4 regions of the Delftia sp. WSY_7 genome follow, and region 1 is predicted to be linked to each of the others. Evidence: predicted binding sites of a transcription regulator. Region 1 holds the regulator's gene; each other region holds the start of a gene.
The links. Region 1 encodes FNR, which switches genes on or off when oxygen is low (the NO sensors DNR and NnrR bind a similar motif). Its sites were predicted from a motif close to TTGATNNNNATCAA; they were not measured.

Region 1 (7,711 bases):
GCGGCTGTTCATGCCCAAGCTGGCCAGCCTGACCTTCTGGGGCTGGCAGATCGTCATTCTCGCCGCCGCGATCAGCCTGCCGCTGGGCTACACCCAGGGCAAGGAGTACGCCGAGCTGGAGTGGCCGATCGACCTGCTGATCGCCGTGACCTGGGTCTCGTATGCCATCGTGTTCTTCGGAACCATCGGCATCCGCAAGGTCCGTCACATCTATGTGGCCAACTGGTTCTTCGGCGCCTTCATCATTGCCGTGGCGCTGCTGCACATCGTCAACAGCGCGGCCATTCCGGCCGGCTGGATGAAGAGCTACTCGGCCTACGCCGGCGTGCAGGACGCCATGGTGCAGTGGTGGTACGGCCATAACGCCGTGGGTTTCTTCCTGACCGCAGGCTTCCTGGGCATGATGTATTACTTCATTCCCAAGCAGGCTGGCCGTCCGGTCTACAGCTACCGCCTGTCCATCGTCCACTTCTGGGCGCTGATCTTCACCTACATGTGGGCGGGTCCTCACCACCTGCACTACACCGCGCTGCCCGACTGGACGCAGTCCGTGGGCATGGTGTTCTCGCTGATCCTGCTGGCTCCCAGCTGGGGCGGCATGATCAACGGCGTGATGACGCTGTCGGGCGCATGGCACAAGCTGCGCGACGACCCCATCCTGCGCTTCCTGATCGTGTCGCTGTCGTTCTACGGCATGTCCACGTTCGAGGGTCCGATGATGTCCATCAAGACCGTCAACGCGCTGTCGCACTACACGGACTGGACCGTGGGCCACGTTCACTCGGGCGCCCTCGGCTGGGTGGGCCTGATCACCATGGGCTCGCTGTACTACCTGATCCCGCGCCTGTTCGGCAAGACCAAGATGCACTCGGTGGGCGCCATCGAACTGCACTTCTGGATGGCCACCATCGGCATCGTGCTGTACATCGCCGCGATGTGGATCGCCGGTGTGATGCAGGGCCTGATGTGGCGCGCCGTCAATCCCGATGGCACGCTGACCTACACCTTCGTCGAAAGCGTCAAGGCCAGCTATCCGTTCTACGTGATCCGCGTGGCCGGTGGCCTGCTGTACCTGGGCGGCATGCTGGTCATGCTGTGGAACACCTGGAAGACCGCGATCTCCGGCCGTTCCGTGAAGGTGGCCGTGCCTGCCGTCGTGGCCCACGCCTGAGCGTCTAGGAGCATTACTCATGTCCGATCACAACCATAGCGCTCCCAAGAGCTTTTCCCACGAGAAGGTGGAAACCAACAATTTCCTGCTGATCGTGCTGACCCTGCTGGTGGTCGCCGTCGGCGGCCTGGTGGAAATCGTTCCGCTGTTCTTCCAGAAGTCGACCACGGAAGCGGTGGCGGGCCTCAAGCCCTACACGCCGCTGCAGCTGATGGGCCGCGACGTCTATCTGCGCGAGGGCTGCTACAACTGCCACTCGCAGATGATCCGCCCCTTCCGCGCCGAGACCATGCGCTACGGCCACTACTCGGTGGCTGGCGAGTTCGTCTACGACCACCCCTTCCAGTGGGGTTCCAAGCGCACGGGTCCCGACCTGCACCGCGTGGGCGGCAAGTACAGCGACGAATGGCACCGCATCCACCTGAACAACCCGCGCGACGTGGTGCCCGAGTCCAACATGCCTGCCTACTCCTGGCTGGAGAAGAACAAGGTGGATGACACCGTGGTCGCCCAGCACATGAGCGCGCTGCGCAAGGTGGGCGTGCCCTACAGCGACGAGGAAATCAGCGGCGCCGCCGAGCAGGTCAAGGGCAAGACGGAAATGGACGCCGTCATCGCCTACCTGCAGGTGCTGGGCCGTTCGGTCAAGTAAAGGAGAGCGACATGGACATCACCACCATGCGCATCGTGGCCACGCTGGCCTCTCTGGCCTGCTTCATCGGTATCTGGTGGTGGGCGTTCGCCCGCCGCAACCAGGCCCGTTTCGAAGAGGCCGCCCAGCTGCCGTTCGAGCAAGACTGAGTCCCTCCACCAGAACGAGAACTTCCCATGAGCGATTTCGTAAACAACTTCTGGTCGATCTATGTCACGGCGATCACGCTGGGCGGCATCATCGGCTGCCTGCTGCTGCTGTATCTCACCGCACGCAAGAAGGTGGTCCCCTCGGCCGACAACACCACGGGCCACGTCTGGGACGAGGACCTGCGCGAGCTGAACAACCCCATGCCCAAGTGGTGGATGTGGCTGTTCATCATCACCTCGGTGTTCGGCTTCGCCTACCTGGCGGCCTATCCGGGCCTGGGCTCGTTCGCGGGCAAGCTGGGCTGGACGCAGCTGGGTGCCTATGAAAACGAGATGGCCAAGGCCCGCGCGGACCTGGAGCCGCTGTACGCCAAGTTCACGAGCATGAGCACCGAAGACATGGCCAAGGACCCCCAGGCCATGGCCATCGGCGAGCGCCTGTTCATGAACAACTGCGCGCAGTGCCACGGCTCGGATGCACGCGGCGGCAAGAGCTTCCCCAACCTGACCGATGGCGACTGGCTGCATGGCGGCACGCCCGACAAGATCAGGGAAACCATCACGGCGGGCCGCATCGGCATCATGCCGCCTATGGCCGCTGCCGTCGGCACGCCCGATGATGTGCGCAACCTCTCGCACTATGTGCTGAGCCTGTCGGGCAGCCCGCACGACTCGCTCAAGGCTTCGCTGGGCAAGTCCAAGTTCACGGCCTGCGCCGCCTGCCATGGCATGGACGGCAAGGGCAACCAGGCCCTGGGCGCGCCCAACCTGACCGATGACATCTGGCTGCACGGCTGGGGCGAGGCCGCCATCACGGCCATGATCAACAACGGCAAGCACAACGAGATGCCTGCCCAGAAGGACAAGCTGACCGAGGCGCAGATCGCGGTGCTTGCCTCCTATGTCTGGGGCATGTCGCACAAAGACGGCGCAGTCCGTCAATAAGGACAGGGGGCGGCGCTGCGGCGCCGCCTTTTTGCCTTTTGAGTTTTCAGATATTCCAAAAAATCAAGGAACCCACCATGAAGCCCGAGAACGGGGATGATGCCGGGAAGCCTCCCCGCAAAGTCATTCCGATCACGCCTGCCGACCCGGACCCGGGCCAGCTGGTGTCGATGTTCGAGTCCGAGAAGAAGGTCTACCCGCGCTCCATCAGCGGTGTCTTCGCACGCTGGCGATGGGCTCTGGTGTTTCTCACCCAACTGGTTTTCTATGGCCTGCCCTGGCTGGAATGGGGGCAGCGCCAGATGGTGCTGTTCGACCTGGGTGCGCGGCGCTTTTACCTGTTCGGGCTGGTGCTGTACCCGCAGGATTTCATCTACCTGGCGGGCCTGCTGATCATCTCGGCGCTGGCGCTGTTCCTGTTCACGGCCGTGGCCGGTCGCCTGTGGTGCGGCTTTTCCTGCCCGCAGACGGTCTACACCGAAATCTTCATGTGGGTGGAGCGCAAGGTCGAGGGCGACCGCAGCGCGCGCATGCGCCTGGACAAGAACGGCTGGACCTTTGAAAAGCTCTGGAAGAAGTCGCTCAAGCAGTTGCTGTGGATTGCCATTGCCCTGTGGACCGGCTTCACCTTCGTGGGCTACTTCGTGCCCATCCGCGAGCTGGGCGGCGAGCTGCTGGCGCTGCAGGGCAGCTGGCAGGTCTTCTGGGTGCTGTTCTACGGCTTCGCCACCTATGGCAACGCCGGCTACATGCGCGAGCAGGTCTGCAAGTACATGTGCCCCTATGCGCGCTTTCAGAGCGCCATGTTCGACCGCGACACCATGATCGTCAGCTACGACACGGGCCGGGGCGAGCCGCGCGCGCCGCGCACCAAGAAGGTGGACTACAAGGCCCAGGGCCTGGGCGACTGCATCGACTGCAAGATGTGCGTGCAGGTCTGCCCCGTGGGCATCGACATCCGCAACGGCCTGCAGTACGAATGCATAGGCTGCGGTCTGTGCATAGACGCCTGCAATTCCATCATGGACAAGATGGAGTATCCGCGCGGCCTCATCCGGCTGACCACGCAGAACGCCATGGCCGGCATGTGGCGGCGGGCCCAGGTGCTGCGCCGCATCTTCCGTCCGCGCGTACTGGTCTACTCGGCCGTGCTGATCGGCCTGAGCATGGCCATGATCGTGAGCCTGGCGCTGCGCCAGTCGGTCAAGGTCGACGTGATACGCGACCGGGCGTCGCTGTCGCGCATCGTCGCGGGCGGCAAGCTGGAAAATGTCTACCGCCTGCAGATCATGAATGCCACCGAGCAGGCCCAGCGCTACCGCATCAGCGCCCATGGCCTCGACGGGCTGGAGTTGGCGTCCGAGCAGGAGGTCGAGGTCGGCCCTGCCGAGACGCGCGGCATTGCGGCGCGGCTGCAGATTCCCTACGGTTCCGCCGAGCCGGGCTCGCACACCGTATTCTTCGATATCGATGCCGTGCATTCAGGCGCGGGACGCGCGTCCGAAAAGGCCGTCTTCCTGGTGCCCCGGTGATATGTCTGGCCGGCACCGCCCAGGCTGCGCCGGCTGTTTGAAAGAAAGAGGTTATCCATGTCTTCCAGTCCCGCAGTCTCCGCGCCCGCCACGGCCCCTTCGCATCCGGACGCCGGCAAGCCCTGGTGGAAGTTCGCCCATGTCTGGCTCGTGGTGGCCGGCCCGGCCGCCGTCGTGGTGGCCGGCGTGGTCACGGCCGTCATTGCGATCAATGGCGCCGATCCCGTGATCGATCCTGACTATTACCGCAATGGCATCACCATCAACGAGCGTGCCGATGGCGTGCGCGAAGTGCCCAAGAGCCTGGCGCCCGCGGTCACCGGCCGCAACCACGCGGCCACGCCCGCGCAGGACCATCCCACGGACCGCTGAACGCAGGAAAATGCCGTGCACAAGGCCGCAGTCGCGGCCTTTTTTGTATGGTGGATGGCATCTCCAGCATGCGCGAGGGCCAAGGGTTTCCTACAGGCAGTGCAGGGTGCGCAGGGCTTGGCACGGTGCGAGGGCGGCGCGCACAATGAAAGCCACCCCTCGACAGCTCAAGGAGATCGCTGATGTTGGCCCAACGCTGGATGTGGATTGCCTGGCCGGCCTTTCTGGCCGCCGCCGTGATGGAGATGCTGGTATTCGCCTTCGTGGACCCGCTGGAGCTGCACTGGCTCGGCGACCTGGGCTGGTCGCGGCAGGGAATCTACACGCTGGCCTTCTTCGCCTTCTGGGGCGTGACCATGCTGTCCAGCCTCATGACCACCATGCTGGGACGCTCCACGCACGATCTCAACGACGGCGTGGTCTCCGAGCCGGACCCAAATCTGGCCATGCAGGGCCTGGGGCGCGATTGAACCTGCGTGCACTGCAATGGCAATGAACAAGGCCCGCGACAGCGGGCCTTGTTCATTGCCGGGGGGCGGGGCCTTGCGGCCTCACTGGCACTGCTGGCTGTTGACGATGCGCTTGAGCGCGTCCGTGTCCAGGATGCGCAGATGGCGCTGGCGCACCTCGATGATGTTTTCCTCGGCAAACTTCGAGAAGGTGCGGCTCACCGTCTCCAGCTTCAGGCCCAGGTAGCTGCCGATTTCCTCGCGCGTCATGCGCAGCACCAGTTCCGACTTGGAAAAGCCCCGGGCGTGCAGGCGCTGCACCAGGTTGAGCACGAAGGCGGCCAGGCGCTCCTCGGCACGCATGCTGCCCAGCAGCAGCATCACGCCATGCTCGCGCACGATCTCGCGGCTCATGACCTTGTGCACATGGTTTTGCAGGGCCGTGACCTCGCGCGACAGGTCCTCCAGCTTGTCGAAGGGCATGACGCAGACCTCGGCGTCTTCCAGCGCGACCGCATCGCAGGTGTGGTGGTCGTTGACGATGCCATCCAGGCCGATGATCTCGCCGGCCATCTGAAAGCCCGTGACCTGGTCGCGCCCGTCCTCGGTGGCCACGCAGGTCTTGAAGAAGCCCGTGCGGATGGCGTACAGCGAGGTGAAGGACTCACCGTTGCGAAACAGCAGGCCGCCGCGCTTGACCTTGCGGCGCGTGGCCACGATGTCGTCGATGCGCTGCATCTGCTCGGCATCCAGGCCCATGGGCATGCACAGCTCGCGCAGGTTGCAATTGGAACAGGATGCTTTGATGGTCTGAAGGTTCATGGAGTAAACATCAGCGGCGCAGCAGTGCGCCGGCGGTGACCTCGTGGATGGCGATGAGTTGGATCAAATTGTCGCAGCACTGCCGCGAACAACTCTTGATATGAGTCAAGGACGCGGCCAATGGGCTGCGGCACAGTGGACGACATTAGAGGAAAAAACCCATGACCGCTGTCACCCCAGAGCTGCTGCGTCGCTTCGACGTACCGGGGCCCCGATACACCTCGTTCCCCACGGCCGATCGTTTCGTGGAGGCTTTCGGTGCTGAAGACTATATCCTGGCACTTGAGCACCGCAAATCGAGTACCGCAGCGCGAGCCATGCCTTTGTCGCTGTATGTGCATGTGCCGTTCTGCGAGTCGCTGTGCTACTACTGCGCCTGCAACAAGATCGTGACGCGCCACCACGATCGCGCGGCCGTCTACCTGGACTACCTGGCGCGCGAGATGGCCTTGCACACGGCCCATTGCGGCAAGGGCCAGGCCGTCAGCCAGCTGCACCTGGGCGGCGGCACGCCCACCTTCTTCTCGGACGATGAGCTGCGCACGCTGATGGCCCTGCTGCGCGAGCATTTCAAGCTGGAGCCGGGCGGCGAATACTCCATCGAGGTCGATCCGCGCACCGTCAGCGTCGAACGCCTGGCCGTGCTCAAGGAGCTGGGCTTCAACCGCCTGAGCTTCGGCGTGCAGGATTTCGACGAACAGGTGCAGATCGCCGTGCACCGCGTGCAGCCGGCCGAGCAGGTGTTCGCGCTGGTGGCAGCGGCACGGCAGCTGGGCTTTGCCTCCATCAACGTGGACCTGATCTACGGCCTGCCCAAGCAGACGCCCGAGTCCTTCGAGCGCACGCTGGCCCAGGTCAATGCGCTGCGGCCCGACCGCATCGCGCTCTATGCCTATGCCCACCTGCCCGAGCGCTTCAAGCCGCAGCGGCGCATCGCGGCCGAGGACCTGCCCCAGGGCGCCGACAAGCTGGCCATGCTCTCGCGCTCCATCGCGGCCTTCATGGAGGGCGGCTATGTCTACGTGGGCATGGACCACTTCGCCTTGCCCGAGGACGCGCTGGCCGTGGCCAAGCGCCAGGGCCGGCTGCATCGCAACTTCCAGGGCTACAGCACCCAGCCCGACTGCGACCTGATTGCGCTGGGCGTGTCGGCCATCGGCAAGGTGGGGGCCAGCTACAGCCAGAACGCCAAGACGCTGGAGGAGTACTACGACGCCATCGACGCCGGCCACCTGCCCGTGGTGCGCGGCCTGGCACTGTCGCGCGATGATCTGGTGCGGCGCGCCGTCATCATGGCCATCATGTGCCAGGGCGCCGTGCTGTTCGAGCCCATGGAGCAGGCCTGGCTGCTGGGCTTTCGCGAGTACTTCGCCCCCGAGCTGGCGGCGCTTCAGGACCTGCAGGCCAAGGGGCTGGTGCAGATCAGCGACGAGGGATTCCAGGTCACGCCCATGGGCTGGTACTTCGTGCGTGGCGTGGCCATGCTGTTTGACCGATATCTGCAGGCCGACAAGAACCGGGCGCGGTTTTCGAGGATCATCTAGGCCCCATGCTGTTGTCGCTGCTCTGGACCGCTTTGATCATGGGGCTCGTCGGCGGGCCCCATTGCCTTGCCATGT
Region 2 (7,711 bases), on a different contig from region 1:
CCCAGCACTTCGCGCAGGGCCTTGTGCATGATGTGCGTGACCGAGTGGTTGCGCATGGTGGCGGCACGCAGCTGCGTGTCCACCTCGGCCTGCACGGCATCGCCCACCTTCAGGCTGCCGGACTCCAGCACGCCATGGTGGCCGAACACATCGGCCTTGATCTTGAGCGTGTCCTCGACCGCGAAGCGCGCGCCTGCGGTGCTGATCACGCCCTGGTCGCCCACCTGGCCGCCGGACTCGGCGTAGAAGGGTGTGGTGTCGAGCACGACCACGCCGCTCTGGCCGGCCTTGAGTTCCTGCACGGCGCTGCCTTCGGCATACAGTGCCACCACCTTGGCGGCCTCGGCCAGCTTCTGGTAGCCGGTGAAGGCATTGGCCTGGCCCGTGTACTCGAGGGCGCGGTCCATCTTGAACTTGCCAGCCGCGCGGGCCTTGTTCTTCTGTTCTTCCATGGCGGCCTGAAAGCCTGCCTCGTCCACGCCCAGGCCGCGCTCGCGGCAGACGTCGTTGGTCAGGTCCAGCGGGAAGCCGTAGGTGTCGTGCAGCTTGAAGGCCACGTCGCCGGGCAGCACCTTGGCGCCACCGGCCAGCGCCGCATCCAGGATTTCCATGCCGTTGGCCAGGGTCTCGAAGAAGCGTTCTTCCTCGACCTTGAGCACTTCGGTGATGCGCGCTTCCTGCTCGCGGATCTTGGGATAGGCGTCGCCCATCACGGCCACGAGGTCCTTGACCAGCTTGTGGAAGAACGGCGTCTTCTGGCCCAGCTTGTAGCCGTGGCGGATGGCGCGGCGCACGATGCGGCGCTGCACGTAGCCGCGGCCTTCGTTGGACGGGATCACGCCGTCGGCCACCAGGAAGGAGGTGGCGCGGATGTGGTCGGCAATGACCTTGAGCGACGGGGTCTCGAGGTCGGCAATGTGCGTCTCGCGCGCAGCCGCCTTGATCAGTGCCTGGAACAGGTCGATCTCGTAGTTGCTGTGCACATGCTGCAGGATGGCGGCCAGGCGCTCCAGGCCCATGCCGGTATCCACGCAGGGGGCGGGCAGCGGCTTGACGTTGCCCTGTTCGTCCATGTCGAACTGCATGAACACGTTGTTCCAGATCTCGATGAAGCGGTCGCCGTCTTCGTCAGGGCTGCCCGGAGGGCCGCCGGCCACGTGCGCGCCGTGGTCGTAGAAGATTTCCGAGCAGGGGCCGCAGGGGCCGGTGTCGGCCATCATCCAGAAGTTGTCGCTCTTGTAGCGGCCGCCCTTGTTGTCGCCGATGCGGATCACGCGCTCGGGCGGCAGGCCGATTTCCTTGGTCCAGATGTCGTAGGCCTCGTCGTCCTCGGCGTAGACCGTGGCCAGCAGGCGCTCCTTGGGCAGCTTGTAGACCTCGGTCAGCAGTTCCCAGGCCCACTTGAGCGACTCGCGCTTGAAGTAGTCGCCAAAGGACCAGTTGCCCAGCATCTCGAAGAAGGTGTGGTGGCGGGCGGTGTAGCCCACGTTTTCCAGGTCGTTGTGCTTGCCGCCTGCGCGCAGGCAGGTCTGCACCGAGGTGGCACGCGTGTAGGGGCGCTTGTCGGTACCCAGGAACACGTCCTTGAACTGGACCATGCCCGAGTTGGTGAACATCAGCGTCGGGTCGTTGCCGGGCACCAGGGGGCTCGACTCCACGATGGTGTGGCCCTTGGATGCGAAAAAGTCCAGAAAGCTCTTGCGAATGTCGGCAACGGTGAAAGTGGGTGTGCTCATGGTGTCTAGGAGTTCGGAGCGCGCACGCGGGGCGCTGTCCCTGGCGGGAGGGTGTCCCGTCGGGACCAACGCGCATTATAGGTTTGCCCCATCGTCGCGGCAGCGAGCCCTGCCCGTCCCTCCATCGCGCACCTGGCCGAAGAAGGCCTCTCCTCCCATCTGCCCGCCCTTAAGCACGATCTCCAGCCCGTCACTGGCCGGATCGCTGACATGCGCGCGCAACAGCGGAGCGCGACTGGCCGGACCTCGGCGCCTGCAGCTGTGGGTGGCGCCCCATCCGGGCCGCAGGGCCGACATTCTTGCGCTGGAGAAATGGCTGGTGCAGGAGATGGGGGAGATGGCTAGCACAGGCGATCTCGCCGTTCCCTGATCCCGCTCAGACTGCGCGCGATGGGCGCCCTGGATAATCGCCAGCCGGAACCACAGCAAGCACACCATGGCGCAACCACCGACACCCGAGCCTCATTCCGCCAAACCGGCCCAACCAGGCAAAAGCCGCATCGTGCCCTGGCTCATCGGCCTGCCCGTGGCCTTCTTCGCTGTGCTCATGCTGGCTGGCCAGTTGCTGTCCACGCCCGAAGGCGAGGCGCGCTGGGTGGAGCGCGAAACCATCAAGATCTGCCGCAAGGAAACCGCGCGGCCAGAGGCCGAGCGCAAGACGCAGCAGTTTGAATCGGTGCAGGACTGCGACAGGCTCGAATTCGACTTCAAGCAGCGCTACGGTGAAAACCCCTGAGGCGGAGCCGCAACGGAAAATGCCCCCACGCTCCCCTGCTTCGCAAGGTCCGCTGCCCCCAGGGGGCCAGCTTTTTGCCTTGGGGCGGCCCGGCGACAAAAAAGGCCGGCAGAGCCGGCCTTTGGCTTGCGAGGGCCCGTTCAGTCGCGCGTCTCGATGGCCCGGTTGATGCCCAGCGCCGCCAGCGTGCACAGCGCGCCCGACAGCAGATAGATGCCCAGCGCCACCAGTCCGAAGCGCGAGGACACGCCCAGCGCCACCAGCGGGGCAAAGGCCGCGCCGACCAGCCAGGCCATGTCCGAGGACAGGGCCGCGCCCGTATAGCGATAGCGCGAGGGGAAGTTGGCCGTCACCGTGCCTGCCGCCTGCCCGTAGGACAGGCCCAGCAGGATGAAGCCGACGATGATGAACACGTTGTTGCCCGTGGTGCCGCTGCCCAGCAGCCAGGGAGCCACAAAGCTGAAGATGCCGATCAGGCAGGCCATGGTGCCCAGCGTGTTGCGCCGCCCCACCCGGTCGGCCAGCCAGCCCGAAACCATGATGGCGCCGGCCGCACAGAAGGCGCCAACGATCTGCACGCCCAGCACATGGTTCACCGACTGGTCCGAATACAGCGAGATCCAGGACAGCGGGAAGATGGTCACCAGGTGGAAGAGCGCAAAGCTGGCAAGGGCTGCAAAGGCGCCGATGACCACGTTGCGGCCCTCGTCGCGCATCAGCGGCACCACGCCCATGGGCTCCAGCTCGCGCTGCGCCAGCAGCTCGGTGTAGGACTGGCCCACCACCAGGCGCAACCGGGCAAACAGTGCCACCACGTTGATGGCAAAGGCCACGCAGAAGGGATAGCGCCAGCCCCAGCTGAGGAACTCGTCGGCATCCACATGGGCATAGATGAAGGCAAACAGGCCTGCCGCCAGCACAAAGCCCAGCGGCGCACCCAGCTGCCCGATCATCGAATACCAGCCGCGCCGGTTCTGGGGCGCCGACATGGCCAGCAGCGACGGCAGGCCGTCCCAGGAGCCGCCCAGTGCAATGCCCTGGCCGACGCGCAGCAGCGCCAGCACGATGATGGCGTTCACGCCCGCCTGCTGGTAGCTGGGCAGGAAGGCCATGCCCACCGTACACACGCCCAGCAGGAAGAGCGCCAGCGTCAGCTTGGTCGCCCGGCCCCAGCGCCGCTGCACGGCCATGGACAGCGCCGTGCCCAACGGCCGCGCCACGAAGGCCAGCGCGAAGATGCCGAACGACATCAACGTGCCGTCAAGCTTGGAAAGATAGGGGAACAGCAGTGCCGGGAAGACCAGCACGCAGGCGATGCCGAACACGAAGAAGTCGAAGTACTCCGAGGATCGCCCCAGGATCACGCCGACGGCGATCTCGTTGGGCGTGACATCTTCGTGGGTGTCGGCGCGGGACAGAGATTCCTTGCTTTCGTAGCTTCCGTTGGGGAAGCTTGCAGTTGTGTCGAGGCCGCTCATAGATGGATGCTCCTTGTCTCGTCTCACTGACAGCTCCGTTCTACGCCCTCGCTTGATCTGGCGCAAGGCGGTTTCACCTCGACCGGACTTGGTGTTTTTCCTGCTGCGCGCGGCCGAAAAATGCGGCCTCCGGATCGCCGGGACCTCGCTGCCTGCCCCGCCAGGTAGCAGAAAGTTCCCGGCTTCTCCTTGACGTTGGACAAAATGTCCAATGGACAAATTTATACTTCGTAATACATTTGCCCGGATCTTGTAATCCGCGTTTCTATGTAAACGCGCTCTTGTTGCGCCCCTAGCATGCTAAAAATCAAGGAACTCCGTGGGCCTGCGTGGCTCACCGCGGCCGCTTTGACAGCCAGTCTCACTGGCTGCAGCAAAGCCGTCGTGCTCAACCCGGCCGGCGATATCGCCGCGCAGCAAGGCAACCTGGTGGTCACGGCCACCTTGCTGATGCTGATCATCATCATCCCGGTGATCATCCTCACGCTGCTGTTCGCCTGGAAATACCGCCAGTCGAACACCGAGGCCCACTACGACCCCGAATGGCACCACTCCACCACGCTGGAGCTGGTGATCTGGTCCGTGCCGCTGATGATCATCATCGCGCTGGGCGCCATCACCTGGATCAGCACCCACAAGCTCGACCCCTACCGCCCGCTGGACCGCGTCTCGGCCTCCAAGCCCTTGAGCACCGATGTCAAGCCGCTGGAAGTGCAGGTCGTGGCCATGGACTGGAAGTGGCTGTTCTTCATCCCTGAAAAGGGCATCGCCACCGTCAACGAGCTGGCCGCTCCCGTGGATCGTCCCATCCACTTCAAGCTGACCGCCACCTCGACGATGAACGCCTTCTACGTGCCTGACCTGGCCGGCATGATCTATGCCATGCCCGGCATGCAGACCGAGCTGAACGCAGTGATCAACAAGACCGGTGTGTTCCACGGCCTGGCATCGCACTACAGCGGCGCCGGCTTCTCGGGCATGACGTTCAAGTTCCACGGCCTCAGCGACGAGGAATTCGAGCAGTGGGTTGCCAAGGCCAAGTCCGAAGGCAAGGCCCTGAACCGCGACACCTACCTGAATCTGGTCAAGCCCAGCGAGCGCAACCCGGTCGAGCGCTTCGCCACCGTGGACGAAGGCCTGTACGACAAGGTGCTCAACCGCTGCGTCGAGGAAGGCAAGATGTGCATGCACCACATGATGGCCATCGATGCCGCAGGCGGTGAAGCCTATCTCAAGGCCGTGGGCATGAACCTGCCCCAGGATGTGTGCACGGTGCAAAACGCCGACCGCGTCGTGGCCTTCCTGGACCAGCGCGACGGCTCGGCCGCCAGCGCACAGCAATAAGCAGATAGCGGAAGCGGACGACGGCCAGCCCGCCGCCCGTTCCAAAACGACCTAAGAGACTCGATATGTCTGAACATACCTCCCCGGCACAGGCCCACTGGCTGCTGGGACGCATCACCTGGGACTCCATCCCGATGGCGCATGAGCCCATCGTGCTGGTGACCTTCATCGCCGTGGTGCTCGGCGGCCTCGGCGTGCTGGGCCTTCTCACCAAGTTCCGCCTGTGGGGCCCGCTGTGGCGCGACTGGCTGTGCAGCATCGACCACAAGAAGATCGGCATCATGTACATGATCCTCGGTCTGGTCATGCTGCTGCGCGGCTTCGCAGATGCGCTGATGATGCGCCTGCAGCAGGCCATGGCCTTCGGCGACAACCTGGGCTACCTGCCTCCGCACCACTACGACCAGATCTTCACGGCCCACGGCGTGATCATGATCTTCTTCGTGGCCATGCCCTTCGTGACCGGCCTGATGAACTACCTGGTGCCGCTGCAGATCGGCGCCCGCGACGTGTCCTTCCCGTTCCTGAACAACTTCAGCTTCTGGATGACCACGGGCGGCGCCGTGCTGGTGATGATCTCGCTGTTCCTGGGCGAGTTCTCCACCTCCGGCTGGCTGGCCCTGTCCAACCTGGGGGCGCAGAACCCGGGGGTGGGGCTTGACTACTACATCTGGGGATTGCAGGTGGCCGGTGTCGGCACCACGCTGTCGGGCATCAACCTGATCGTGACCATCATCAAGATGCGCGCACCCGGCATGAACCTGATGAAGATGCCCGTCTTCACCTGGACTGCCCTGTGCACCAACGCGCTGATCGTGGCCTCGTTCCCCATCCTGACCGCAGCCCTGGTGCTGATGTCGCTGGACCGCTACGTCGGCACGAACTTCTTCACGAACGACCTGGGCGGCAACCCCATGCTGTACGTGAACCTGATCTGGATCTGGGGCCACCCCGAGGTCTACATCCTGATCCTGCCGTGCTTCGGCATCTTCTCCGAGATCGTCTCGACCTTCAGCCGCAAGCGCCTGTTCGGCTACACCTCCATGGTGTACGCGACGGTGTGTATCACCATCCTGTCCTACCTGGTGTGGCTGCACCACTTCTTCACCATGGGCTCGGGCGCCAGCGTGAACACGTTCTTCGGCATCACGACGATGATCATTTCGATCCCGACGGGCGCCAAGATCTTCAACTGGCTGTTCACCATGTACCGCGGCCGCATCCGCTTCACCGTGCCGATGCTGTGGACCGTGGGCTTCATGTGCACCTTCGCCATCGGCGGCATGACCGGCGTGCTGCTGGCCGTTCCCCCGGCCGACTTCGTGCTGCACAACAGCCTGTTCCTGATCGCCCACTTCCACAACGTGATCATCGGCGGCGTGGTGTTCGGCGTGTTCGCCGGCATCAACTTCTGGTTCCCCAAGGCCTTCGGCTACAAGCTCGATGAGTTCTGGGGCAAGTGCTCCTTCTGGTTCTGGCTGGTCGGCTTCTGGGTGGCCTTCACGCCGCTGTACGTGCTGGGCCTGATGGGTGTGACGCGCCGCGCCAACCACTTCGAGGACCCCTCGCTGCAGATCTGGTTCATCATCGCCGCCTGCGGCGCAGGCCTGGTGGCCCTGGGCATCGGCAGCTTCCTGATGCAGCTCGTGGTCAGCTACTTCAAGCGCGACCAGCTGCGTGACGAAACCGGCGATCCATGGGAAGGCCGCACGCTGGAGTGGGCCACATCCTCGCCCCCGCCCCAGTACAACTTCGCCTTCACGCCCGTGGTGCATGAGATCGATGCCTGGTGGGATATGAAGAAGCACGGCTACCAGCGTCCGCTGACCGGCTTCAAGCCCGTGCACATGCCCGCCAACACCGGCGCCGGTGTCGTGATCGCTGCGCTGTCCACGGTCTTCGGCTTCGCGATGATCTGGCACATGTGGCCCCTGGCCATCGTGTCCTTCGCCGCCACCGTGCTGGCGTCGATCATCCACACGTTCAACTACAAGCGCGACTACTACATCCCCGCCGCGGAAGTCGCGGCCACGGAAGAACTGCGCACACAACAGCTGGCACGTCATGTCTGATATCCGTTACACCGCAGGCGGCGCTGCCGCCCTGGCCCCGCGTGAGTACCACCTCGCCGAGGAGCCCCACCCCGAAAACGGCACCGCTCTGGGCTTCTGGCTCTACCTGATGAGCGACTGCCTGATCTTTGCAGCGCTGTTCGCCACCTATGGCGTGCTGGGCCGCAACTACGCTGCAGGCCCCACGGGCGCCCAGCTGTTCGACCTGCCCCTGGTGGCGATGAACACGGCCTTCCTGCTGCTGTCGTCCATCACCTTCGGCTTCGCCATGCTGCAAAAGCAGCAGGGCAAGCTGGGCGGCACGCAGATGTGGCTGGCCATCACCGGCCTCTTCGGCCTGTGCTT
Region 3 (7,711 bases), 110 kb from region 1:
CTGCCGCCACGCACACCCTGTCGGTCAAGACCCAGCATTCCAAGGGCGACTACAACATCTTCGAGGGACGCACCGTGCAAGGCATGCCCAGCCACACCATCAGCCAGGGCGTGGTGGCCTATGCGCAGGGCGATCTGCGTGCCGAGAAAGGCAAGGGGCGCTATATCAAGCGCCCTGCCTTCGGCCCCAACTTCGACGCGGTGCAGCGCCGCGCCGCCACGCTGCAGCCCACGGCCGTGGCGCGCTGAAGCCCGCATGACAAGGAGACCGCAATGGATACAGATACCCAAGTGAAGCAGGGCATCGCGCAGCTGCGCGTCAACGGAAGCCGGCTGTGGGATTCACTCATGGAGCTGGCCCGGATCGGCGCCACGCCCAAGGGCGGCGTCTGCCGCCTGACGCTGACCGACCTGGACCGCCAGGGCCGTGATCTGGTGACCCGCTGGGCGCGCGAGGCGGGCATGACGGTGACCATCGACAAGATCGGCAACGGCTTCATGCGCCGGCCCGGGCGCGACAACAGCCTGCCGCCCATCATGACGGGCAGCCACATCGACACCCAGCCCACGGGCGGCAAGTTCGACGGCAACTACGGCGTGCTGGCGGGGCTGGAGGTGGTGCGCACGCTCAACGACCACGGCATCGAGACCGAAGCGCCCATCGAGGTGGCCTTCTGGACGAACGAGGAAGGCTCGCGCTTCGTGCCGGTAATGATGGGCTCGGGCGTGTTCGCCAAGGCCTTCACGCTGGAGCATGCCTATGCGGCCACCGACTCCGAAGGCAAGACCGTCAAGGGCGAGCTCGAGCGCATCGGCTATGTGGGCAGCCAGGAACCGGGAGACCACCCGATCGGCGCCTACTTCGAATCCCATATCGAGCAGGGCCCGGTGCTGGAGGACAACGCCAGGACCATTGGCGTGGTCACCGGCGTGCTGGGCATCCGCTGGTATGACTGCGTGGTCACGGGCATGGAGGCCCATGCCGGCCCCACGCCCATGGCCCTGCGCAAGGACGCGCTGCAGGTGGCCGCGCAGCTGATGCAGGAAGTGGTGGCCTGCGCCCACCGCCATCCGCCCCACGGGCGCGGCACGGTGGGCATGGTGCAGGTCCATCCCAACAGCCGCAACGTGATCCCGGGGCAGGTCAAATTCAGCATCGACCTGCGCAACGCCACCGATGCCGACTGCGAAGCCATGGACGCCGACATCCGCGCCGTGGCCGACCGCATCAGCCGGGAGACGGGCCTGCCCATAGCGATCAACCTGGTGTCCAGCTACCCCGCCCAACCCTTCCATGCCGACTGCGTGGATGCGGTGGCGCGCGCCGCCAAGGCCCTGGGCTACTCGCACATGCCCGTCGTCTCGGGCGCCGGGCATGACGCGGTCTACATGGCGCGGCTGGCGCCGGCCGGCATGGTCTTCATCCCCTGCAAGGACGGCATCAGCCACAACGAGATCGAGGACGCCACGCCCGCGGACATCACCGCAGGCTGCAATGTGCTGATGCACGCCATGCTGGAACGCGCCAGGGTGGCGGGTTGATCCAAAAATCTGCGCAACTTGCCCGGAAGCCCTGTTTTGCACTGCTATACTTGCGGCTTCAACAAACGACAGGCGCGTAGCTCAGCTGGTTAGAGCACCACCTTGACATGGTGGGGGTCGTTGGTTCGAGTCCAATCGCGCCTACCAAACAAAGCAGTCTCACCAGGGGCTGCAAAAAAGAAATCCCGCTTCAAGCGGGATTTTTTTTGCCCCAACGGTTGCATGGCGGCCATTTGCCGTGTCGCATGCGTTGATCCCCATCAGGGTTACTGCTGCGCCGGGTGCTGCAGGTGCTGCCTAGAATCTGTTGCAGTGCAATAGCCGATTGCCCGCACGAGCCGGTGCAAGCAGGCGCAAACAGGTACAGCAGGTACAAGAGGAGAAGCATTGCAATGCAAGAGACGACAACAGCCGCCGCCCCCAGCGCACAGCGCGTGATCAAGAAATACCCCAACCGCCGTCTCTACGACACCAACACGTCCTCCTACATCACGCTGACGGAAGTCAAGCAGCTCGTGATGGGCAACGAGCCCGTGGTGGTCAAGGACGCCAAGACGGGCGAAGACCTCACGCGCAGCATCCTGCTGCAGATCATTCTGGAAGAAGAGGCGGGCGGCGCCCCCATGTTCTCCGAGACCGTGCTGGCCAACATCATCCGTTTCTACGGCCACGCCATGCAGGGCTACATGGGCTCCTACCTGGAAAAGAACGTGCAGATGTTCACCGACTTCCAGAACAAGCTGGCCGAGCAGGCCCAGGGCACCTCGCCCGAGGCCTGGAGCCAGTTCATGCGCATGCAGCCGCCCGCCATGCAGAACATGATGAGCAGCTACATGGAGCAGTCGCAGAACATGTTCGCCCAGATGCAGGAGCAGATGCAAAAGCAGACCGAGCAGATGCTGGGCGCGCTCGGGATCAAGCGCAATAGCTGAGCTTGCAGGGATAAGTTCGGGGGCGGTTTACCAAGTTCGCGCAGAACTGGGACAATATCGCCCCTATGACCCCCACGAGCGACGCAACAACCATGACAACCCCTGCCGGCGCGGCCGCTCCGCGCGTGGGATTCGTCTCCCTCGGGTGCCCCAAGGCACTCACGGACTCCGAACTCATCCTTACCCAGCTCAGCGCCGAGGGCTACCAGACCTCCAAGACCTTCGAGGGCGCTGACCTGGTGATCGTCAACACCTGCGGCTTCATCGATGACGCCGTGCGCGAGAGCCTGGACACCATTGGCGAGGCGCTGGCCGAGAACGGCAAGGTCATCGTCACCGGCTGCCTGGGCGCCAAGGCGGGCAAGGATGGCGGCAACCTGATCCAGGAAGTGCACCCCAGCGTGCTGGCCGTGACCGGTCCGCACGCCACGCAGGAGGTGATGAATGCCGTCCACACCCATCTGCCCAAGCCGCACGATCCCTTCATCGACCTGGTGCCGGGCGCCTTTGGCGAGGCGGGCATCAAGCTCACGCCCAGGCACTACGCCTACCTGAAGATTTCCGAGGGCTGCAATCACCGCTGCACCTTCTGCATCATTCCCTCCATGCGCGGCGACCTGGTCTCGCGTCCGGTGGGCGACGTGCTCAAGGAGGCGCGTGCGCTGTTCGAGGGCGGCGTCAAGGAGCTGCTGGTGATCAGCCAGGACACCTCGGCCTATGGCGTGGACGTGAAGTACCGCACAGGCTTCTGGGACGGCAAGCCGGTGAAGACACGCATGCTCGAACTGGTGCAGACGCTGGCCGAGATCGCCGAGCCCTATGGCGCCTGGGTGCGCCTGCACTATGTCTACCCGTACCCCAGCGTGGACGAGATCATTCCGTTCATGGCCACGGGCCGCGTGCTGCCCTATCTGGACGTGCCCTTCCAGCACAGCCATCCCGATGTCTTGAAGCGCATGAAGCGCCCCGCCAACGGTGAAAAGAACCTGGAGCGCCTGCAGCGCTGGCGCGAGATCTGTCCCGACCTGGTGATCCGCTCCACCTTCATCGCCGGCTTCCCCGGCGAGACGGAGCAGGAGTTCGAGCACCTGCTGCAGTTCCTGCGCGAGGCGCAGATCGACCGTGCGGGCTGCTTTGCCTACAGCCCGGTCGAAGGCGCTGCCGCCAACGAGATTCCCGGCATGCTGCCCCTGGAAGTGCGTGAGGAGCGCCGCGCGCGCTTCATGGCCGTGGCCGAGGAGGTTTCCACTGCGCGCCTGCAAAAGCGCGTCGGCCAGACCATGCAGGTGCTGGTGGACAAGTCCGTGGGCCTGGGCAAGAAGGGTGGCGTGGGCCGCAGCTATGCCGATGCCCCCGAGATCGACGGCCTGGTGCACCTGCTGCCGCCCGAGAAGGCCAGCAAGACCTACAAGGTGGGCGACTTCGTCAAGGCGCGCATCGTGGGCACGCAAGGCCATGACCTGGTGGGCCAGCCCGTGTAAGCCTGCCGCTCTGCCATCTCCCGAAAACGGGCAAGGTTCTCCTTGCCCGTTTTTTTGTCTTTTCCGGACCAGTGCCTGATATCGATCAAGGCGGCCGGACCTCTTCGCTGAAATGCTGTACCTACTTTGACGCAAAGAAAGGATGGCGCGAATGAACAGGACCATGAAGGCCGCCGTGGTGCGGGAGTTTGGCAAGCCGCTCACCATCGAGGAAGTCCAGGTGCCCAGGCCCGATCCCGGCCATGTGCTGGTGAAGATCGAGGCCTGCGGCGTCTGCCATACCGACCTGCACGCGGCGAAGGGCGACTGGCCCGTCAAGCCCAATCCGCCTTTCATTCCCGGCCACGAAGGCGTGGGCTACGTGGCCGCCGTGGGCGCGGGCGTCACCCATGTGAAGGAGGGCGACCGCGTGGGCATTCCGTGGCTGTACACGGCCTGCGGCCATTGCGAGCATTGCCTGGGCGGCTGGGAGACGCTGTGCGAGCAGCAAAAGAACACCGGCTACTCCGTCAACGGCGGCTTTGCGCAGTACGCGCTGGCCGATGCCAATTTCGTGGGCCTGCTGCCCGGCAGCGTGGACCTGATCGAGATCGCGCCCGTGCTGTGCGCGGGCGTCACGGTCTACAAGGGCCTGAAGGTCACCGACACCAGGCCCGGCAACTGGGTGGTGATCTCGGGCATCGGCGGCCTGGGCCACATGGCCGTGCAATATGCCAAGGCCATGGGCCTGAACGTGGCGGCGGTGGACGTGGATGACGACAAGCTGGCGCTGGCCCGGCGCCTGGGCGCACAGGTCACGGTCAATGCCATGACCACGGACCCGGCGGCCTATCTGAAAAAAGAGATCGGCGGCGCGCACGGCGCCCTGGTCACGGCGGTCTCGCCCAAGGCCTTCGAGCAGGCGCTGGGCATGGTGCGGCGCGGCGGCACGGTATCGCTCAACGGCCTGCCGCCCGGCAGCTTCCCGCTGCCCATCTTCAACATGGTGCTCAGCGGCGTGACGGTGCGCGGCTCGATCGTGGGCACGCGGCTGGACCTGCAGGAGTCGCTGGATTTCGCGGCCATGGGCAAGGTCAAGGCTACCGTGTCCACCGACCGGCTGGAGAACATCAACGACATCTTCGCGCGCATGCATGAAGGCAAGATCGAAGGGCGCGTGGTGCTGGACCTGAACGCCTGACGCTTTGCCCACCCCCAAAAAAACAGGCTTCCCTCGGGAAGCCTGTTTTGCATGGCGCACGCCTTACACCATGCGGCGGATCGGGCGCTTCTTCCAGACCAGCTTGTAGTAGGCGGTCTGCAGGCACAGCGTCAGGGTGTAGGACAGCGGAAAGGCCATCCAGATTCCCATCAGCCCGAAGCTGCGGCTCAGCCACCATGCCATGGGCAGCTCCAGCACGGCGAGCACCGTGATGGTGATGGCCGTGGGAATGACCACATCGCCGCTGGCACGCATGATGGACGACAGGGCAATGAAGCAGCCCAGCAGCAGGCCGCTCCACAGCACGATGTACAGCAGCTCGATGGCCAGCACCAGCACCTGCTCGTCGGTGATGAACATGCCCAGCAGCGGCCGCGCGAACAGGCTGCCGATCAGGGCCAGGGCGGCGCCCAATGCCAGGTTCATGCGGATGGCCGTGGCCGTGATGGCGCCCAGGCGCTCGCTGCGTCCCGCGCCAATGGCCTGGGCTCCGAGGATGGAGGCCGTGATGGCCACCGAAATGACCGGGAACTGCGCAAACGAGTTGATCTGGTTGACCGCACCGTAGGCTGCCGTGGCGCTGGAGCCGAAGCCGTTGACCAGCGACACGACGACCAGCCCGGCCATGGACGAGGCGATCATCTGCACGCCCGTGGGAATGCCCACGCGCAGGATGCTCTTGAGCAGGGTCCGGTCAATGCGCATGGCCTTCCACAGCGCGGCATTGGGTGCCAGCGGGCTGGCTATGCGGCGCAGCCGCCAGCCCAGCCAGGCCAGGGCCAGGGTGAAGCCCAGGATCATGGACACGCCCGCGCTGGCCACGCCCAGGCGCGGCAGGCCGGCCCAGCCCGCGATCAGCGCCGGCGTGCAGGCCAGGCCCGTGCCGGTGGAGATCAGCAGGGCCAGCATGGGCGAGACCGTGTCGCCCACGCCGCGCAGCAGCGAGGTGGCCAGCAGGAACACGAACAGCCCCGGCATGCCCAGCAGCACGATGCGCGAATACAGCGTGGCCTGTTCCATGATGTCGGGCGGCGTGCCCAGCAGACGCATCAGCGGCTCGGTGAACAGTCCGCCGAACAGGGCCACGACGGCGCCGAACAGCAGCCCTATGCACATGGCCGTGCCTGCGATGGCGCGCAGCTTGTCATGCATGCGCGCACCGTAGGCCTGGCCTATCAGCACCGAGGAGCCTGCGCCCAGGCCGATCACGAAGGCGATGAAGAGAAACATCACCGGAAAAAAGGCCGCGACGGCCGCCAGGGCCTGCACGCCCAGCATCTGGCCGATGAAGACGCTGTTGATGGTGCCCGACAGCGACTGCAGGATATTGGCCAGGACCATGGGGCCCAGGAACACCAGGAAGGTGCGCCACAGCGGCTGGGTGCCGTGGGCGATGGGCGGCCCGGCGGGGCTGGATGCGGCAGGCGCAGCAGCCTGGGGCAGAGGTTCGTTAGGTTTCGTCATGTTGTGTCTGTTAATGCGACGAGAAAATGCAATGGAAGGCGGGGGCTTCAGTCCTGCGCTGGCGATGGCGGCGAGGACCAGGCAGCGCTGCTCAGTTGCTGCAGATAGCTTCGCACATCCTCGGGCCAGGTGGCGGTGTGCCTTGCAAAGGCGTCGGCCTGGTGTGCAAAGAGGGCGCGGCTGGCGTCCTCGAAATGGGGCAGGTCGCCCGCCATCTCGCTCATGAATCGGTAGGCGGCCTCGGTGGCGGCGCGCACGGCATCCTGTGCGGCATGCTTGCCACGCGCCTCGTCCACCAGTCTGCGCAGTGCGCCGGAGGCGCCGCCGGGCTGGCGGTTCAGCCATTCCCAGTGCCGTGGCAGCAAGGTGACTTCGCGTGCCACCACGCCCAGCTTGGGGCGGCCCACGCTGCGCGGTGCGGCGGCTTGTCCGGGTGCGGGCGATGCGGCCAGTTCGCTGCGCCAGTCCAGGTCCAGCCGCATGCCGCTGTGGTCGTCGAAAACCCACAGCGGCGGCGCCGATCCGCTGCCTTGCGGCTGCTGTTCATGGCTTTGCAGGAACTGCAGGACGGCAGGCCTGTCCCCCTGCAGCACGCGGCCATGGCCCTGGAATATGGTGTAGCTGGGTGCGGGCTCGGCGCCCGCCATGCAAGAGTCGGTAGTCATGAGCCGGATATTAGCCGGGTAAAATATGCAAGTCAATTAAACCCGGGTAAATATCTGCATGGATGCCGCGCGCCCAAAGAAAAAGCCCCTGGCAGAGACTGCCAGGGGCTTCGCAGAGGGAACTGCAAGCGTTGTTTAGACGCGCTTGCGGTACTCGCCCGTGCGGGTATCGATTTCGATCTTGTCGCCCTGGCTCACGAACAGGGGCACGGGCACTTCAAAGCCGGTGGCGATCTTGGCGGGCTTGAGCACCTTGCCCGATGTATCGCCCTTGACGGCGGGTTCGGTCCAGGTGATTTCGCGTTCCACGGACGTGGGCAGTTCGCAGGAGATGGCCTTGCCGTCGTAGAACACGACTTCGGCCTGCATGCCGTCTTCCAGGTAGTTGATGGCGTCGCCCATGTTGGCGGCTTCCACTTCGTACTGG
Region 4 (7,711 bases), on a different contig from region 1:
GCCAGCGCCTGCGGATCGGCCCGGGCCACGATGCCCTGCGCCATGAGGTCCGCAATCAGTGCCTGCATGGACGCAATGCAGTGGCGCTGCGATTGCGGCAGCGCTCCGCCCAAAGCCGCGCGCGCATCGCGCAGCACGATGCGCTGGATTTCAGGCTCCAGCGCCATTTCCAGGTAGGCCTGGCAGCGACTGCGAAAGCCCTGCCAGGGATCCCGGGCATGGGCGGTGATGGCCTTCAGGCGTTCATCCACCTCGGCATCGATCTGCTCGACCACGGCCGCCAGCAGGCCCTGCTTGTCGCCGAAATGGTGGTACAGCGCGCCCCGCGTCAGGCCCGCCTGCGCGGTGAGATCGTCCATGGAGGCATCGGCGTAGCCCTGCTCTCCAAAGGCCTTGCGGGCCGTGGCCAGCAGCGTGGCGCGGGTTTCTTCCATCTCGGCGCGGGTGCGGCGGACCATGGCCAATCTCCTTACATACGGCGTGCATGATTATTTACATACGCTTTGTATGTATATAGGATTCTATTCATACGCAGCGTATGTATTTTCTCTGTCCCGCGACGGCGGTGCAACACCCCCCACCTGTTTGAAGGGATCTGGACCATGAATTCGTCTTCCTCCACGCGGCCCGAACGCGCCGCGCGCCGCCCGTGGCTGGCCGTGTCCGCCGTGGGCCTGGCCACCTTTTCCGTGGTGACCACGGAAATGCTGCCGGTCGGCCTGCTCACATCCATTGCTGGCAGCCTGGGCACCTCCATGGGCAGGGCCGGCCTGATGATCTCGCTGCCGGCGCTGCTGGCCGCGCTGTTCGCGCCGCTGGTGGTGATGGCGGCGGGCGGCATGGACCGGCGCCGCATCCTGTGCGGACTGCTGGCCCTGCTCGTGCTGGCCAACCTGGCCTCGGCGCTGGCGCCGTCGCTGATCTGGCTGCTGGCCGCGCGCGTCCTGGTGGGCTTTTGCATGGGCGGCATCTGGGCAATCGCGGGCGGGCTGGCGGCACGGCTGGTACCCCAGGCGTCGATGGGCCTGGCAACCTCCATCATCTTTGGCGGCGTGGCGGCGGCCTCGGTGCTGGGCGTGCCGCTGGGCGCGCTGATCGGCGATTTCGCGGGATGGCGCTGGGCATTCGGTGGCATGGCAGGCTTCAGCGCACTGGTGCTGGCGCTGCACATGGCCGTTCTCCCCGCCCTGCCTGCCACAGGCTCGGCCAGCCTGCGCCAATTCAGTCATCAGCTGGCCAACCGCAGGCTGCAGGCCGGGCTGGCACTGACGCTGCTGCTGGTGGCCGGGCATTTCATGTCCTTCACCTTCGTGCGCCCGCTGCTGCTGACGGTGTCCGGGTTCGATGCGCAATGGATGAGCGCGCTGCTGCTGGCTTACGGCATCGCGGGCATTGCGGGCAACTTCCTGGCGGGCATCATCGCGGCGCGCCGCACGGTGCCGAGTCTGGCGGCGATCGCCCTGGGCCTGCTGCTGGCGCCTGTGCTGTTCCTGTCCGTGGGCGACTCGCCAACCGGTGGTGGCGCCGTGCTGCTGGTCTGGGGCCTGGCCTACGGCGGCGTATCGGTGGGACTGATGACCTGGATGATGCAGGCTGCGCCACGCGCCGTGGAAATTGCCACGGCGCTGTACGTTGGCGTCTTCAACATCGGTATTGCGCTGGGCTCATGGGCAGGCGGCCAGCTGGTCGATGGCTGGGGGCTGCACGCCACGCTCTGGCTGTCTGGCGGCTTGGCCGCTGCGGCCTTGCTGCTGTCTGCGGCCATGGGATTGGTTGGGACTGGAAGCAAAGCAGATTGGGGCCATCAACAGGCAAAGAATCACCAAGTCTGAATTACGCAGGAACTTCAGGACAAGTCCTATGTCACCTCGGAAATATCCTGAAATATTTCGGAATTTTCCTTGTCATCCACAGCGGAAATTCGCGCAATTACCAATGCACAATCCAAGCCTTGCCCTCACGGATTCGCATCGCTCGTGACCCCGTATTCCGCTTGATGGAAGGATATGCAATGAACGAACTTCAGACACGGCTTATCGTCGTGTGTGTGCTAACCCTTGTCGTCGTCATGCTCGTTTCCAAATACAAGATAGTGAAGCCATCGACTTCATCGAAAAACAAGCTGGTTTTCAAGGCATCCCTCTTCATTGCCATTTCTTTCGGGGCATTTGCAGCACTCTGGAATAAGTTCTGACACTCGATCCATGAGATGGATTTTCTTGCGAGCGCAAGAGGGGCGCTGCCGCCCGGCAAGCCAGGTGAGGCCGTGAGGCCATCAGGCCGTTAACCCCCCGTTAATTCCCCGCTGCCAGCATCCACGGCCTGTCAGCCCGCATGGCTGAAACTCCCTTCCATGCATCTCCGGTCATCCCCTCTTCTTTCGTCCTTCCTGCCCTTGCTTGCCGGCCTGCTGCTGGCGCCTTCGCCTGTTCTTGCCGGAGCGGCAGAGCCTGGCGGGCCGTCAGCGCTATCGGCGCTGGGCGCCTGGCTGCACCTGCCCGCCAGCCTGGCGCTGGGGCCGCTGGTCCTGCCGGTGGGCGTGGTGGTGGCCATGCTGGCCTGGCTGCTGGCGCAGTGGCTGGCGCGCAGGAATGAAAGGCGCACGGGCCAGGCCGTGGATGCGCTGCTGTGGCAAAGCACCCTGGCCGGCCTGCTGGCGGCGCGCCTGGCCTATGTCGCGCAGTGGTGGGCAGAGTACGCGCCTGCTCCCTGGGATTGGGGCGGGATGCCGGCCTTCGCAGGCCGCATCATCGATATCCGCGACGGGGGATGGAACCTGTGGGCCGGCCTGCTGGCCGCGCTGCTGTACATGCTGTGGCGCAGCCGCCGCTCCCCGGTGCTGCGCCGCGCCACAGGGCTGGCGCTGGGCGCGGGGGCGGCCCTGCTGGTGCTGGGCAGCCTGCTGCAGGCGCTGCCCTCCGCAGATGCACCGGCCCTGCCGGCCTTCACCCTGGTCAACGGACAGGCGCAGCCGGTCTCTCTGCAGCAGTTGCAGCAGGCCGATGGCAGGCCCATGGTGATCAACCTCTGGGCCACCTGGTGCCCGCCTTGCCGGCGCGAGATGCCGGTGCTGGCCCAGGCCCAGCAGCAGCGGCCCGATGTGCGCTTCATCTGGATCAACCAGGGCGAGCCAGCCGAGGCCGTGATGGGCTACCTGCAGCGCGAGCAGGCGACGGCCCCGCTGCCGCTGGCCCAGGTGCTGTTCGACCCGCAGCAGCAGGCCGGCCGGCACTGGCGCCAGCGGGGCCTGCCTTCCACCTATTTCTATGGCGCCGACGGCCGGCTGTGCGGCATGCGCATGGGCGAGCTGTCGCGCGCCAGCCTGGCCCAGCATCTGAAGGAATGTTCATGAGCGCTTCCCCCCTGTTCCCCCTGCCTGCACTGGCAGGAGCCCTGGCCCTATCGGCAGCCTTGGCCCTGCCGGCTGCGGCGTCCGAGGTGCCATCGGAGGATTTCCTGGCCCAGCAGGGACTGACCCTGGTGGGACCGCTGCCGGCCGTGGGTGGACTCAAGGCCTGGGCCGCCTACCGCGACCGCCAGCCCGTGCCCATCTACCGCATGCCTGACGGCAAGCACTGGGTGCTGGGCACGGTGATCGACGCCCAGGGCCGCGACGTGAACGCCCAGGCCCTGCAGGCCGCCGTGCAAAAGCCCATGGGCGAGCAGCTGTGGAGCGATGTGCAGCGCGCCCAGTCCATCCCGGATGGCCGCGCCGACGCGCCGCGCACGGTCTATGTGTTCACCGACCCCAACTGCCCCTATTGCAACCAGCTGTGGAACGATGCCCGGCCCTGGGTGGAGAGCGGCCAGGTGCAGTTGCGCCACATTCTGGTGGGCATCCTCAAGCCCAGCAGCGAGGGCAAGGCCGCCGCCATGCTGACCGCGCGCCAGCCAGAGCAGGCCCTGGCCGAGCACGCACGTGCCTATGCCAAGGCCGGCCGCGCCAGCGCAGAAGGCGCGGGCGCCACGCCGCTGGCCCCGGTGCCGCAGGCCACGCGGCAGGTGCTGGCCAGCCATGCCTCGCTGATGTCCACCTGGGGCCTGCGTGCCACGCCGGCCCTGGTCTGGAAGGATGACAAGGGAGTGGTGCAGGTACGCACCGGCCTGCCACCGGGCCTGCTGGAAGAGGTCATGGGGCCGCGTGGCAGGAAATGATGAGGACGACCATGAGCACAAGCCGTTGTCCCGCCGCTTCCACCGCTTCCACCGCCTCCAGCGACTGGAGCGACCTGTTCCCCTCCCGGCCGGATGCGCCGCCGCTGCGCATCGTGCTGCATGCGCCCACACCCGGCGCCCTGGCCCGTGCGCGCAGCAATCTGGCCAACCTGCGCCAGGACCGGCCCGGTGCCGAGGTCCGCATCGTCATCAACGGCCCGGCCGTCGAGGCGCTGCTGGACGCCGCGCCGGGCACGCCGCAGCATCTGGATGCAGAGGCCCTGGCCCATGTGCTGGTCTGCCCGAACACGCTCAAGAAGCTGGGCCGCGAGGCGCCTGCCGGCATGCGCGTGCTGCCGCAGGGCGGCATCGAGTCACTGGCCCTGCTGCAGCAGTCGGCCTGGTGCTACGTGCGCTGCTGAGCGGCCTGCGCCAGCGAGGCCAGGCAGCGCGCCTGCCATTGGTATTCAGGCTCGAACGATTCGCGGTCCGTGACGGCGCCGTGGCCGCCCTCGCCATAGACCATGGCGTAGGCCGCATAGTCGGCCGCCTGCAGCGCCCGGCCCGCCAGGCCGTGGGCCGTGGCATAGGTGGCGGACACGGCGGCATGGCCGCAGCCGTCGAGGGAGCGCGATCCCTGGTGGTGGTTGGCCAGGCTGGCGGCCTCGCGGGCCAGGCGGTCCAGCTCCTGCCTGTCGATCTGGCCGTCCAGGTAGCGGCGAAGGCCTTGTGCGCAGCGGATGACGTCCGGGTCTTCCAGCAGGTGCGAGATACGGTCCACGCAGGCCTGTGTGAATTGCAGCCTCAGGTGCTCGCCGGCTTCGGCGGCAAGGTCCAGTTCCGAAGCAAGGCTGTTCAGGGCATGGTTCATGGAGAACTCCTTGGCAGTGGCGACACAAGCAGCGTAGACCGGGGCCGCGCACGGAAACAAGAGGGTGATTTCCGATACGCGCCCCGCATACCCGAGGAATGCAGTCACCCTGTTAACCCCGTCTTAATCCCTGCGCCACACGCTATGGACTGCCTTGGGTGCCTGTCCATGGCAGGCAGTCGGTGGCGCTTTGCAAGCCCATTGCTTGACTCACATCAAGCCGCCAAGGCCCTGAATTTCATATATTAAATTCAATATAAAAAGCATATTTTTAATGCTTTATTGAGTTTGAGCGACCACCCTCCGTGGCCGCAGGACGATGAAAGACAGGCCATGCCAAAAACATCCCGCGCCGGCAGCGGCTGCAACGACTGCAGCTGCAAGCCCTCCTCCCAGGACATCCCCGCCCGCACCGCCGCCCATGCGCAGCCCGCCGCCGGCAAGCGCGGCTTCCTGCAGGACCTGCTGGCCGCCGCCATGGCGGCCGTGGCCCTGCCCGTGGCGGCGGCCGCGCCCGGCACCCCCGGCTTTCAACCGCCGCGCCGCCCCGGCGAGGCCGGCAGGCGCTACGGCATGCTGGTGGACCTGCGCCGCTGCATAGGCTGCCAGGCCTGCACGGTGAGCTGCTCCATGGAGAACCTGCCGCCGCTGGGCCAGTTCCGCACCACGGTGCTGCAGTACGAGGTGCAGCACGCGGGCAACGAGGAACTGCCGCCGGCCATGCTCAACCTGCCGCGCCTGTGCAACCACTGCGACAACCCGCCCTGCGTGCCGGTCTGCCCGGTGCAGGCCACCTTCCAGCGCAGCGACGGCATCGTGCTGGTGGACAACGAGCGCTGCGTGGGCTGCGGCTACTGCGTGCAGGCCTGCCCCTATGACGCGCGCTTCATCAACCACGAGACGCAGACCGCCGACAAGTGCACCTTCTGCGAGCACCGCCTGGAAGCCGGCCTGCTGCCGGCCTGCGTGGAAAGCTGCGTGGGCGGCGCCCGCGTGATCGGCGATCTCAACGACGAGGGCAGCGAGATCCGCCAGCGCATGCGCGAGCACGCCAAGGACCTCAAGGTGCTCAAGCCCGCCATGGGCACGGACCCGCATGTGTACTACCTGGGATTGCCCGACGCCTTCGTCGACGGCGTGGACGGGCAGGCCAGCGTGCGGCTGGTCACTTCCCACTGAACGCAAGGAGCACCCCATGCACATCGTCGAACTCCTGACCCCCGCCTACGAATCGGCCTGGCTGCCCTGGGCCGTGCAGTACTTCTTCCTGGCCGGCATTGCCACGGGCGCCGCCCTGCTGGCCGCCGCCTGCGCCTGGGCGCCGCGCGGCAGCGCCATGGCGCGCCTGCTGCCGGCCGCCGTGCTGGTGCTGGCCGTCAGCGCCATCGCCGCGCCCGTGTCGCTGCTGGCCGACCTGCACCAGCCTGCGCGCTTCTGGCATTTCTATGCGCACTTCACGCCGTGGTCGTGGATGTCGGTGGGCGCCCTGCTGCTGCCGGTCTTCGTGGGACTGGCGCTGGCCTTCGTGCTGGCCTGGTGGCTGGGCCGGCCGCAGTGGCTGCGCTGGCTGGCACCGCTGCTGGCCGTGTCGGCGCTGACCATCACCGCCTATACCGGCGCCGAGCTGATGGCCGTGCGCTCGCGCCCGCTGTGGAACACGCTGTGGGTGCCGCTGAACCTGGCACTCACGGGCTGGCTGGCCACGGTGGGCTGCATGCTGGTGACGGCGCGCTTTCTGCCCGCCCGCCACCGCCCCGATGCCGGCGCCCTGCAGGCCCTGCGCGTGCTGGGCCTGGCGCTGGCGCTGTGCCTGCTGGCCATGGCGGCGGTCTGGGCCGTTGCCGGCTGGCTGGGCCAGGGCCGCTCCTTCCAGGCGGCGCTGCAGCTGTGGCAGCAGTTTCCGGTCTGGCGCCTGAGCATGCTGGGCTCGGCCGTGGCCGGTGCCGCCCTGCTGTGGGCCCTGGTGCGGGGCGGGCAGCGCATGGCCTGCCCGCGCTACACGCTGGCCCTGGGGCTGGGCCTGGCCGCCGCGGCCTGGGCCTTCCGCTGGGCGCTGTTCATGGGCGTGCAAGGCGTGCCCAAGTACGGCGCGGGCCTGTACATCTACCACATGCCGCTGGGCGGCGACGGCCTGCTGGGCATGCTCGGCGTGGCCGGCCTGTGCATTGCACTGGTGCCGCTGGCCACCTGGGCGCTGGAGCTGTTTCCCGCGCGCTCGGCCACGGCCCGCGCCGTCTGACACCGTCGCCCTGACGACCCCTTACCCATTCACGGAGCGCGGCCCGCCACCGGCCGGCCGCGCCACAGAAAGCCTTTCATGACCGACAAGAAGAAACTCCCCCAAGCTCCCGAAGATTCCCTGGATGCCGAGGCCGCCCGCCGCCGCCTGCTGCTGCGCGGCGGACTCACCGCCGGTGGGCTGGCCGCCTTTGCGGCCGGCTACGGCGAGACGCTGGCACGTGGCGCCAAGGGCCTGGTCGCAGGCACCTCGGGCACGCCCACGGCCAGCGCCACGCGCGGCAATTCGCTGACGCCCGAGTTCCGCATCGACCCGGCCACGGGCGCGCTCGCCACACAGCCCGGCCAGGTGGTCAGCCCCTCCAGCTGCCTGGGCTGCTGGACGCAGTGCGGCGTGCGCGTGCGTGTCGATACCGCCAGCAACCGCATCCTGCGCGTGGCAGGCAA

Region 2: cyoA (ubiquinol oxidase subunit II) is a predicted target of FNR. The motif match lies at 4,140-4,153, and genes of this name have one in related genera.
Region 3: adhP (alcohol dehydrogenase AdhP) is a predicted target of FNR. The motif match lies at 4,030-4,043, and genes of this name have one in related genera.
Region 4: dsrO (sulfate reduction electron transfer complex DsrMKJOP subunit DsrO) is a predicted target of FNR. The motif match lies at 5,232-5,245, and genes of this name have one in related genera.

What each region holds. Positions count from the first base shown of each region.
Region 1 covers NZ_JBICLB010000001.1:134,019-141,729, reverse strand. Annotated here, with positions in the region: gene ccoN (cytochrome-c oxidase, cbb3-type subunit I) at 1-1,171, shown strand, start outside; gene ccoO (cytochrome-c oxidase, cbb3-type subunit II) at 1,191-1,823, shown strand; gene ACF8ME_RS00720 (cbb3-type cytochrome c oxidase subunit 3) at 1,835-1,972, shown strand; gene ccoP (cytochrome-c oxidase, cbb3-type subunit III) at 2,000-2,917, shown strand; gene ccoG (cytochrome c oxidase accessory protein CcoG) at 2,995-4,449, shown strand; gene ACF8ME_RS00705 (FixH family protein) at 4,507-4,821, shown strand; gene ACF8ME_RS00700 (hypothetical protein) at 5,004-5,291, shown strand; gene fnr (fumarate/nitrate reduction transcriptional regulator Fnr) at 5,373-6,092, opposite strand; gene hemN (oxygen-independent coproporphyrinogen III oxidase) at 6,254-7,636, shown strand; gene ACF8ME_RS00685 (sulfite exporter TauE/SafE family protein) at 7,642-7,711, shown strand, end outside.
Region 2 covers NZ_JBICLB010000014.1:67,497-75,207, forward strand. Annotated here, with positions in the region: gene alaS (alanine--tRNA ligase) at 1-1,736, opposite strand, end outside; gene ACF8ME_RS06585 (hypothetical protein) at 2,239-2,472, shown strand; gene ACF8ME_RS06590 (MFS transporter) at 2,613-3,950, opposite strand; gene cyoA (ubiquinol oxidase subunit II) at 4,248-5,294, shown strand; gene cyoB (cytochrome o ubiquinol oxidase subunit I) at 5,360-7,366, shown strand; gene cyoC (cytochrome o ubiquinol oxidase subunit III) at 7,359-7,711, shown strand, end outside.
Region 3 covers NZ_JBICLB010000001.1:24,322-32,032, reverse strand. Annotated here, with positions in the region: gene hydA (dihydropyrimidinase) at 1-248, shown strand, start outside; gene ACF8ME_RS00160 (Zn-dependent hydrolase) at 273-1,541, shown strand; tRNA gene ACF8ME_RS00155 (tRNA-Val) at 1,612-1,688, shown strand; gene phaR (polyhydroxyalkanoate synthesis repressor PhaR) at 1,934-2,473, shown strand; gene rimO (30S ribosomal protein S12 methylthiotransferase RimO) at 2,566-3,954, shown strand; gene adhP (alcohol dehydrogenase AdhP) at 4,106-5,134, shown strand; gene ACF8ME_RS00135 (MATE family efflux transporter) at 5,198-6,619, opposite strand; gene ACF8ME_RS00130 (DUF2239 family protein) at 6,667-7,266, opposite strand; gene efp (elongation factor P) at 7,420-7,711, opposite strand, start outside.
Region 4 covers NZ_JBICLB010000014.1:118,845-126,555, forward strand. Annotated here, with positions in the region: gene ACF8ME_RS06810 (TetR/AcrR family transcriptional regulator) at 1-458, opposite strand, end outside; gene ACF8ME_RS06815 (MFS transporter) at 603-1,832, shown strand; gene ACF8ME_RS06820 (hypothetical protein) at 2,012-2,194, shown strand; gene ACF8ME_RS06825 (TlpA family protein disulfide reductase) at 2,354-3,352, shown strand; gene dsbG (thiol:disulfide interchange protein DsbG) at 3,349-4,155, shown strand; gene ACF8ME_RS06835 (hypothetical protein) at 4,167-4,577, shown strand; gene ACF8ME_RS06840 (hypothetical protein) at 4,562-5,026, opposite strand; gene dsrO (sulfate reduction electron transfer complex DsrMKJOP subunit DsrO) at 5,360-6,205, shown strand; gene nrfD (NrfD/PsrC family molybdoenzyme membrane anchor subunit) at 6,222-7,265, shown strand; gene ACF8ME_RS06855 (tetrathionate reductase subunit A) at 7,344-7,711, shown strand, end outside.